Regions from separate parts of the Curtobacterium sp. MCPF17_002 genome, predicted to be linked through region 2. Evidence: predicted binding sites of a transcription regulator. Region 2 holds the regulator's gene; each other region holds the start of a gene.
The links. The regulator HrcA, encoded in region 2, represses chaperone genes, less so after heat shock. The targets are predictions, from matches to a motif close to TTNGCACTCGNNNNNNNCGAGTGCNAA.
Positions count from the first base shown of each region.

Region 1: groL (chaperonin GroEL) is a predicted target of HrcA. The motif match lies at 1,142-1,168, and genes of this name have one in related genera.
Region 3: groES (co-chaperone GroES) is a predicted target of HrcA. The motif match lies at 1,545-1,571, and genes of this name have one in related genera.

Region 1 covers NZ_CP126251.1:3,434,783-3,437,998, reverse strand. Annotated here, with positions in the region: gene DEJ28_RS16020 (LytR C-terminal domain-containing protein) at 1-525, shown strand, start outside; gene DEJ28_RS16015 (cold-shock protein) at 707-910, shown strand; gene groL (chaperonin GroEL) at 1,211-2,833, shown strand; gene DEJ28_RS16005 (endonuclease domain-containing protein) at 3,081-3,216, opposite strand, start outside.
Region 2 covers NZ_CP126251.1:1,612,711-1,615,926, reverse strand. Annotated here, with positions in the region: gene dnaJ (molecular chaperone DnaJ) at 1-1,050, opposite strand, end outside; gene hrcA (heat-inducible transcriptional repressor HrcA) at 1,215-2,234, opposite strand; gene DEJ28_RS07545 (DUF4870 domain-containing protein) at 2,343-2,840, shown strand; gene hemW (radical SAM family heme chaperone HemW) at 2,857-3,216, opposite strand, start outside.
Region 3 covers NZ_CP126251.1:3,558,136-3,561,351, reverse strand. Annotated here, with positions in the region: gene DEJ28_RS16640 (DUF4190 domain-containing protein) at 1-236, shown strand, start outside; gene DEJ28_RS16635 (class I SAM-dependent methyltransferase) at 303-1,505, opposite strand; gene groES (co-chaperone GroES) at 1,666-1,962, shown strand; gene rarD (EamA family transporter RarD) at 2,183-3,145, shown strand.

The DNA.
Region 1 (3,216 bases), 1.8 Mb from region 2:
GCGCACCGCGGCGCCCAGCGGCGCGGGCGCGGCTGGATCGCGTTCGCCTGGGCGGCCCTCGCCACCGGCGTGCTCGTGGGGCTCGGGGTGCTCGTCCTCGCACTGCTGAACGGCAGCTACTCGTTCACCGGCTCGACACCGTCCGCATCCTCGTCGGCGTCGGCCTCGGCGTCGTCCGGTTCCTCCGCCTCGGCATCGCCCTCGCCCCCCGCGTCGCAGGCGCCCGCGGCGGGGACCCCGGCGGACCAGGGGTCCACCACGCTCGTCGTCCTGAACGGCACCACGACGACCGGGCTCGCGGCGAAGGGCAGCGCCGCGCTGACGTCCGCCGGGTGGAAGGTCACCTCGACGGGCGACGCCGGGACCACCGGCGCGACCGCGACGATCGTCTACTACCAGCAGGCGTCCCAGGCGGCGGTCGCACGGGGGATCGCGAAGTCCCTCGGGGTCACCGCGGTGCAGCAGTCGGCGGCGTTCCCGAACGCCGACATCAGCGTCGTGCTCGGCGCGGACTACACCGGCTGACGCATTCCCCTACCGGTTCCGCCCGCATTTGTGACGGCCGTGTTTCCGGCACGTTGATTTCTGACGGAATCGACGTGAAAGAACGTCACACCCCTTGCCCCCTCGGCATTGTTCGGTAAGAGTCGTGCCAAGACGGCGACAGCGCCGTCCGGAACAGCACCATCGCAGGGAGCAAGAGATCATGGCCAACGGAACCGTGAAGTGGTTCAACGCCGAGAAGGGCTTCGGCTTCATCACCGTCGATGGAGGGGGCCAGGACGTGTTCGTGCACTACTCGGCAATCGACATGTCGGGGTACAAGGTCCTCGAGGAGGGTCAAGCAGTGACGTTCGACGTCGGCACCGGGTCGAAGGGCCCGCAGGCCGAGGCCGTCCGCCCCGCCTGAGTCGCGAGCACCGGCAGCACCACCTCGCGAACGCGTCGTCCCGTCAGGGGCGGCGCGTTCGTCGTGTGCGGGGTGCCCGTGGTTCGTGCGGTCGCGTCGGTGATCGTTCGTGCGGTCGCGTCGGTGTCGCTCGTGCGGTCGCTCGTGCTCGCTTCCGGGCGAAGTCCTGAGAACTCGACCCGCGCCTCCCGTCTGTGTTGCACTCGCACCCTCCGAGTGCCAGAATCGGCGTTGGCACTCGCTCACGCCGAGTGCCAGTACGACCCCCATGACGACGTCCGGGAGGGACGAAGAACTCACATGGCTAAGATCATTGCTTTCAACGAGGAGGCCCGTCGTGGCCTCGAGCGCGGCCTGAACCAGCTGGCTGACGCCGTGAAGGTGACGCTCGGCCCGCGCGGCCGCAACGTCGTCCTCGAGAAGAAGTGGGGCGCCCCCACGATCACGAACGACGGTGTCTCCATCGCCAAGGAGATCGAGCTCGACGACCCGTACGAGAAGATCGGCGCGGAGCTCGTCAAGGAGGTCGCCAAGAAGACCGACGACGTCGCCGGTGACGGTACGACCACCGCGACCGTCCTCGCTCAGGCGCTCGTCCGCGAAGGCCTGCGCAACGTCGCGGCCGGTGCCGACCCCATCTCCCTGAAGCGCGGCATCGAGAAGGCCGTCGCCGCCGTCTCCGAGCAGCTGCTCGCCGACGCCAAGGAGATCGAGACCAAGGACCAGATCGCCGCCACCGCGTCGATCTCGGCCGCTGACCCGACCATCGGCGCGCTCATCGCCGAGGCCATCGACAAGGTCGGCAAGGAAGGTGTCGTCACCGTCGAGGAGTCGAACACCTTCGGCACCGAGCTCGAGCTGACCGAGGGCATGCGCTTCGACAAGGGCTACCTGTCGCAGTACTTCGTCACCGACCCCGAGCGTCAGGAAGCCGTCTTCGAGGATGCCTACATCCTGATCGTCAACTCGAAGATCTCGAACATCAAGGACCTCCTGCCGGTCGTCGACAAGGTGATCCAGGCGGGCAAGCAGCTCCTGATCATCGCCGAGGACGTCGACGGTGAGGCCCTGGCCACGCTCGTCGTGAACAAGATCCGCGGCATCTTCAAGTCCGTCGCCGTCAAGGCCCCGGGCTTCGGCGACCGTCGCAAGGCCATGCTGCAGGACATCGCGATCCTCACCGGCGGCCAGGTCATCTCGGAAGAGGTCGGCCTCAAGCTCGAGAACGCGACGCTCGACCTCCTCGGTCGTGCCCGCAAGGTCGTCATCACCAAGGACGAGACCACGATCGTCGAGGGTGCCGGCGACGCCGAGCAGATCGCCGGCCGCGTCCGTCAGATCCGCTCCGAGATCGAGGCGACCGACTCCGACTACGACCGCGAGAAGCTCCAGGAGCGCCTCGCCAAGCTCGCCGGTGGCGTCGCCGTCATCAAGGCGGGTGCCGCGACCGAGGTCGAGCTCAAGGAGCGCAAGCACCGCATCGAGGACGCCGTCCGCAACGCGAAGGCAGCCGTCGAAGAGGGTATCGTCGCCGGTGGTGGCGTCGCCCTCATCCAGGCCGGCAAGGTCGCGCTCGACGCACTCGTGCTCGAGGGTGACGAGGCGACCGGTGCGAACATCGTCCGCGTCGCCATCGACGCCCCGCTCAAGCAGATCGCGCTGAACGCCGGTCTCGAGCCGGGTGTCGTGGCCGCCAAGGTCCGCGAGCTCGAGTCCGGTTGGGGCCTCAACGCCGCGACCGGCGAGTACGTCGACCTGATCGCCACGGGCATCATCGACCCCGCCAAGGTCACGCGTTCGGCGCTGCAGAACGCTGCGTCGATCGCCGGTCTGTTCCTCACGACCGAGGCAGTCGTCGCCGACAAGCCCGAGAAGGCGCAGGCCATGCCGGCCGGCGACCCGACGGGTGGCATGGACTTCTAGTCCGACGTTCCGGAAGGGCCCCGCACGCTGCGCGTGCGGGGCCCTTCCGCGTGCGCGGTGCGTGCGTTGTGCGTGCGTTCTCCGCTGCGTGGTGCGTGCGCGGTGCGTGCGTGGTGCGTGCGCGGTGCGCTGCGTGGTGCGTGCGCGGTGCATGGTTCCGCTGAGATCGCACTTCGTGCCGCATCCGATTCGGTGAGATCGCACTCCGGCGGGCATTGGCGCCGACGACGGCCGCGAAAGTGCGATCTCACGGGGCGCCGATCGAGCCGTTCGAGCGTCCGAGCCGCTGCTCAAACGCTCGACGAAGGTGCTCGAACACCATGGCCGGTCGAGCCAGGTCCGTGGACGTCGCACGGATGACCACCCAGCCTTCGGACGTGAAG
Region 2 (3,216 bases):
CGGCTGCGCGGCCTTGTGCGACTTCGCGAGCTGCTCGACGAGCTGCCGCTCCTTGTGCGAGAGCTTCGTCGGGGTCACGACCTGCACGCCGACCCGCAGGTCGCCGCGCCCGTTGCCGCGGAGCTTCGTGATGCCGCGGTCCTTGATGACGAGCACGTCGGCGCTCTGCACGCCGGGGCGGACCTCGAGCTGGACGGGGCCGTCGAGGCCGTCGATCGTCGTCGTGGTGCCGAGGATCGCGTCGGTCATCTGGACCTCGAGCGTGGCGAGGAGGTCGTCGCCGTCGCGGCTGAAGACGTCGTGGTGCCGCACCCGGATCTCGAGGTAGAGGTCGCCGGAGGGACCGCCGGCCGGACCGACCTCGCCCTGGCCGGGCATCTGCAGCCGCAGGCCGGAGTCGACGCCCGCGGGGACGTCGACCGGCACGGTGCGACGGGCGCGGACGCGGCCCTGGCCCTGGCACGTGGGGCACGGGTTCGGGATGACGGTGCCGTAGCCGCGGCAGGTGCCGCAGGGAGCGCTCGTCACGACGTTGCCGAGGAGCGAGCGGACCTGGCGCTGGATGTGGCCGGTGCCGCCGCAGATGTCGCAGGTCTGCGGGTGCGTGCCGGGAGCCGCGCACGAACCGCCGCAGGTCTCGCAGAGCACGGCCGTGTCGACCTCGACGTCCTTGTGGGTGCCGAAGACGACCTCGTCGAGGTCGACCTCGATGCGCAGCAGGGCGTCCTGCCCGCGCTCGGCGCGGCTGCGCGGTCCGTTGCCCCGGCCGCCACCGCCACCGCCGCCGAAGAACGCGTCGAAGATGTCGCTGAACCCGCCGGCGCCGCCGCCGAAGGGGCTGTCGGCCTGTGGCCCGGCGTCGTAGCGGCGCCGCTGCTCCGGGTCGCTCAGCACGTCGTACGCGTGCGTCACGTCCTTGAAGCGCTCGGATGCTTCCGGGCTCGGGTTCACGTCCGGGTGCAGTTCGCGCGCCAGTCGGCGGTACGCCTTCTTGATGTCGGCATCGGAGGCGTCCGGCTGGACGCCGAGGACGTCGTAGTGGTCTGCCACGTATCCCTCAGTCGGTTCGGTTCGGTGCGGCGGTCGCCGCTGGTCTGGTGGGCACTGCGCTGGTGGGCGCTGGTCTGGTGGACGCTGGTTCGGTTGACGCCGGTGGGCCTGGAGGCGCGGATCGCCTCGACCGGTCGGCCCGGGTCAGTCGCGTGCGGGCCTGGTCAATGTTCGCCCAGGAGTTTGGACAGGTACCGTGCGACGGCGCGGACCGCGGACATGTTCGTGCCGTAGTCCATCCGGGTGGGTCCGAGCACGCCGAGCCGGGCGACCTCGCCGCGGGCCAGGTACCCGCCGGCGACGATGCTCGTCGCGTCGAGCCCGTACTCGGCGTTCTCCACGCCGATCCGGGCCGCGACGGCGACGTCGTCGATCCGCATCTCGCCGAACAGCCGGAGCAGGGTGACCTGTTCCTCGATCGCCTCGAGCACGGGGAAGAGGCCGCCGGAGAAGTCCTGTTCGCTCTTGGCGAGGTTCGCCGCGCCGGCCATCACCAGACGGTCCTGCCGGTTCGCGGCGACCTGTTCGATGAGGGTGGCGACGACGACGCCCGCGAGCGGCTGGGCATCCGGCCGGATCTGCTGCGGGACCGCGCGGAGCGCCGTCGCGACGTCCTGCAGCAGGAGCCCGACGGTGGCGCCGTTCACGACCGCGCGGAGTTCGGTGAGCCCGGTCTCGTCGAGCATGACGTCCGTCTCCACGACGCGCTGCTCGACCCGGGCAGTGTCGGTGATGAGGACGACCATGAGCCTGTCGTCGCCGAGGCGGACGAGCTCGATGTGCTGCACCCGCGCGCGCACCATCGACGGGTACTGCACGAGGGCGACCTGGTTGGTGAGCTGACTGAGGAGCCGGACGGTGCGGCCGAGGACCTCGTCGAGGTCGTTCGGCGCCCCGAGGAAGGTCTCGATCGCGTGGCGCTGCGCACTCGACAGCGGACGGGCACCGGCGAGGTGGTCGACGAACACCCGGTAGCCCTTGTCGGTGGGGACACGGCCGGAGGAGGTGTGCGGTGCGGCGATGAGCTGCTCGTCCTCGAGCTGGGCCATGTCGTTCCGGATCGTGGCGGCGCTGACCCCGAAGGCGTGCCGCTCGACGATCGTCTTCGAGCCGACCGGCTCACGGGATGCCACGTAGTCCCGCACGATGGCCTTGAGGACCTCGAGACTGCGTTCGCTGACCACCCGGACCCCTTTCCACTCGTTCTGGCACTCGGAGGTGTCGACTGCTGATCCTACGCCCGACCACCGACGGATCGGGACTTCTCCACAGCCTGCCGATACGCTTCCGGCATGAGCTACGGACAGCAGCCCGGCGGCCCCTCCGGCCAGCAACCAGGCGGACCCTACGGACAGCAGCCCGGCCAGCCCGGCGGACCCGGGTGGAACGGCCCGCAGGGTCCCGGCGGCCCGCAGGGTCCCGGCGGCCCGCAGTACCCGGGCGGCTACACGCCCCCGCAGCCGATGTCACCGGAGGACCAGCGCCTCTGGGCGACCCTCACCCACATCGGCGGCATCTTCTTCAACTTCATCGCGCCGCTCATCGCCTACCTCGTGCTGCGCGACCGCGGCGGGTTCATCCGCGAGCACACCCGCGTCGCGCTGAACTTCCACATCACGATGGCGATCGCCTACGTCGCCGGGACGATCCTGTCGATCATCGTGATCGGCGCGTTCGTGATCATGGCAGCGGCGATCGTGTCGATCATCTTCGGCATCATGGCCGCCGTCGCCGCGAACCGTGGCGAGTACTACCGCTACCCGCTCTCGATCGAGTTCATCAAGCAGTAGCAGGACCCCGCCCCGCTCAGTCGAGCAGCTCGCGGACCACCGCGTCCGCGAGCAGGCGACCCCGCAGGGTCAGGTCGATGCGTCCCCGCACCGCGGCCGACCCGTCCACGAGACCACGTGCGATGAGTCCCGCGACCCGGCCACGGGCCTCCTGGCCCAGTTCCGACGTCGCGAGCTCACCGCGGACCCGCGCCGCGAGCAGGACGCGCTCGACGTACCGGGTCTCGTCGTCGAGGGTCTCGCGCCCGGCGGCGGGCGACTCCCCCGACAGCACCCGGTTCGCGTACGCGGCCGGGTGCTTCACGTTCCACCAGCGCGTGCCGGCGACCGCGGAGTGCGCGCCCGGCCCGACGCCCCACCAGTCGTGACCCTTCCA
Region 3 (3,216 bases), 1.9 Mb from region 2:
CGCTCGTCATCCTGACCAGCCCCGCCGGCGCGATCATGGGCCACATCGCCCTCGGCAAGATCAAGCAGTCGGGCGAGGGCGGCCGCGGCCTGGCGCTCGCCGGGGTCATCGGCGGCTGGATCCTGACGGGCCTGTTCATCCTCATCGTCGGGCTCATCGTGGTCCTCGGCTCGATCGCAGGGTCGTACTCGTCGGACTACGACTCCGGGTACAACTCGGGCGCCTTCGTCCTCTGACCGCACCGCGACCACGAGACACCGCTGGCTCGGCGGTGTCTCGTCGTCGTTGCAGCGCCCCGCGCCCTACCCGGCCACGTCGGTGAGTCGCTCGCACAGGACCGCGGTGTGGCGTCCCTCCAGGCGGGTGAGCACGAGTGTGACGCGACCGCTGCCACGCAGCCGCAGCCGCTTCCGGAACTGCGCCGGGTCGACGTCGACGCCGCGCTTCTTGATCTCGACGGTGCCGATGTCATCGGCGGCGAGGCGGGCGGCGAGCTTCTTCACGTCGAGGGGCATGGTGTCGACCACGCGGAACCCCTGGGCGAACGGCGTACTGACGGCCTGGTCGGAGCTGATGTACGCGATGCCGTCGGAGAGCATGCGGCCGTCGATCGACCGGGCGAGGTCGCCGATGAGCCGTGCACGGATGACGGCCCCGTCGGGCTCGTAGAGGTACGCGCCGAGCGGGCCGACCTCCACGTCGTCCGAGTCGGCAGCGCCGACCAGTTCGGCGATGCCGTGGGGTCCGATCACGGTGGCCGCACGTCGGATGCCCGGTCGTGCCAGGGGGCCGAACCAGAGGGCGAGCTCGACGACCTCACGGTCGACGGACGTCCACTGCGCCTCGGCCGTGTCCGGGATGAGGTCGCGGTCGACCCCCGGTCCGAGCTTCACACCGGTGGGGGTGGTCGTCGCGGCCGCGAACACGGTGTCGAGCGACGGTGACCAGTCGTCCGGATCGGCGAGACGGCGGGTGTCCGAGTGCCCCGCGGTCCGACGGGCCGGGTCCATCCAGACGCCGTCCACCGACGACAGGTCGAACGACGCTGCGTCGCCGAGCTCGACCCGGGCGTTCGGCCAGAGCGCGAGGTTGTGGGTGGCGACGGCGGCGGTGACCTCGTCGCGGTCGACTGCGGTGACGTCGAGGTCGAGTGCGGCCATCGCCATCGCGTCCCCACCGATGCCGCAGCCGAGGTCCGCCACGCGCGTCAGCCCGGCGGCGGCGAAGCGTCCGGCGTGCTGTGCGGCGACCTGCAGCCGCGTCGCCTGCTCGAGGCCCGCCTCGGTGAAGAGCATGCGGGCGGCGAAGTCGCCGAACTTCCCGCGGGCCTTCTGCCGGAGCTTGGCCTGGTTGAGGACGGCCGCGACGAGCCCGGGATCGTGCCCCTCGGAGCGCAGGCGCGCGACGACCCTCACGATCTCACCGCCGTCCGAGACGGCCGGGGTACGGTCGAGCAGGGCCATCCCCTCCGGGGTGAGCAGCTGGGCGAGGTCGTCGGCTTCCACCCGTCGATCCTCCCAGGTCGCCGTGGAACCCGACATGTGCTGGCACTCGGATTGACCGAGTGCCAACGACCTCCTAGAGTTGGCGTTGGCACTCTCCTGTGCGTAGTGCCAACCCGGTTTTCATCAGTACCGAGTCTCTACCGAGAAAGAAGAGGTCACCGTGGCCGTCAGCATCAAGCCGCTCGAGGATCGCATCGTCATCCGCCAGGTCGAGGCGGAGCAGACCACCGCTTCCGGTCTGGTCATCCCGGACACCGCGAAGGAGAAGCCCCAGGAGGGCGAGGTCGTCGCCGTGGGACCGGGTCGTATCGACGACAACGGCAACCGCGTCCCGCTGGACGTCGCCGTGGGTGACAAGGTCATCTACTCGAAGTACGGCGGCACCGAGGTCAAGTACTCGGGCGAGGACCTCCTCGTCCTCTCGGCCCGCGACGTGCTCGCGGTCATCGAGAACTGAGACCCGTCTCCGTCACGAACGCCCCGCTCGGCTCCGGCCGGCGGGGCGTTCGCGCGTCCGGCGCCGGGTTCTGCAAGCGCCCGGCACGTGCGTTCTGCGTGCGTCCGGCACGTGCGTCCTGCGTGCGTCCGGCGCGTGCGTCCTGCGCGTGGCCGGTTCGCGTCGGCCTGGAGGCGCGGTGCCGCTCCGCCCCGTCGTCGGCCGTTCCTAGGATGGTTCCGTGAGTGCACCGAGTCCGACGCGTCCGCCCCGCAGCGAGGCATCCGTCGGTGTCGTCCAGGCGATCGTCGCCTACGGGCTCTGGGGCCTCATGCCGCTGCTGTTCGTGGCCATGGCCCCCGCGGGCGCGTTCGAGATCGTCGCCTGGCGCATCGTGTTCGGCCTCGGGTTCTGCGTGATCGCCATCGCCGTGACGCGGTCGTGGCTCCGCACCCGGTCGCTCATGGTGCAGCGCCGGGTGATGGGGGTGATGGCGATCGCCGCGGTGCTCATCGTCGTGAACTGGACGGTGTACGTCATCGCCACGACGACCGGCCACACCGTCGAGGCCGCCCTCGGCTACTTCATCAACCCGCTCGTCACGATCGCGCTCGGCGTCGTGCTGCTCCACGAACGGCTCCGGCCGGCGCAGTGGACGGCGGTCGGCATCAGCATCGTGGCCGTCGTCGTCATCGCGGTCGGGTACGGGCAGATGCCGTGGATCTCCCTGGCGCTGGCCTTCTCGTTCGGGCTCTACGGGCTCGTCAAGAAGCGTGTCGGCGGCACGGTGGACGCGTTGTCCGGTCTCACGATCGAGACGATGTGGCTGACGCCGTTCGCGGTCGTGGCGCTCGTGGTCCTCGGGATCACGGGCATCGGTGGCGGGATCACCTTCGGCGGCGAGGGCTGGGTGCACGCGCTCATCATGATCGGGGCGGGACCGGCGACGGCCGTCCCGCTGCTGCTCTTCGCGTCCTCGGCCCGGCGGCTGTCGCTGTCGACGCTCGGACTGACGCAGTACCTCACGCCCGTGATGCAGCTCATCGTCGGGGTGACGATCCAGCACGAGGCGATGTCGACGTCGCGCTGGATCGGCTTCGCGATCGTGTGGCTCGCCCTCGTCATCCTCAGTGTCGACTCCTTCGCGGCGGCCCGGGCATCGCGGCGCCGGGCGCTCCCGTCCACGGCGGCCGAGCCGGTCTGACGGGGGCGCGCCGCGCCTCCAGGCCCAGCGGTCCTGCCGTCTTCCCGCGGCCGGCCCGCGTGCCGAGACTC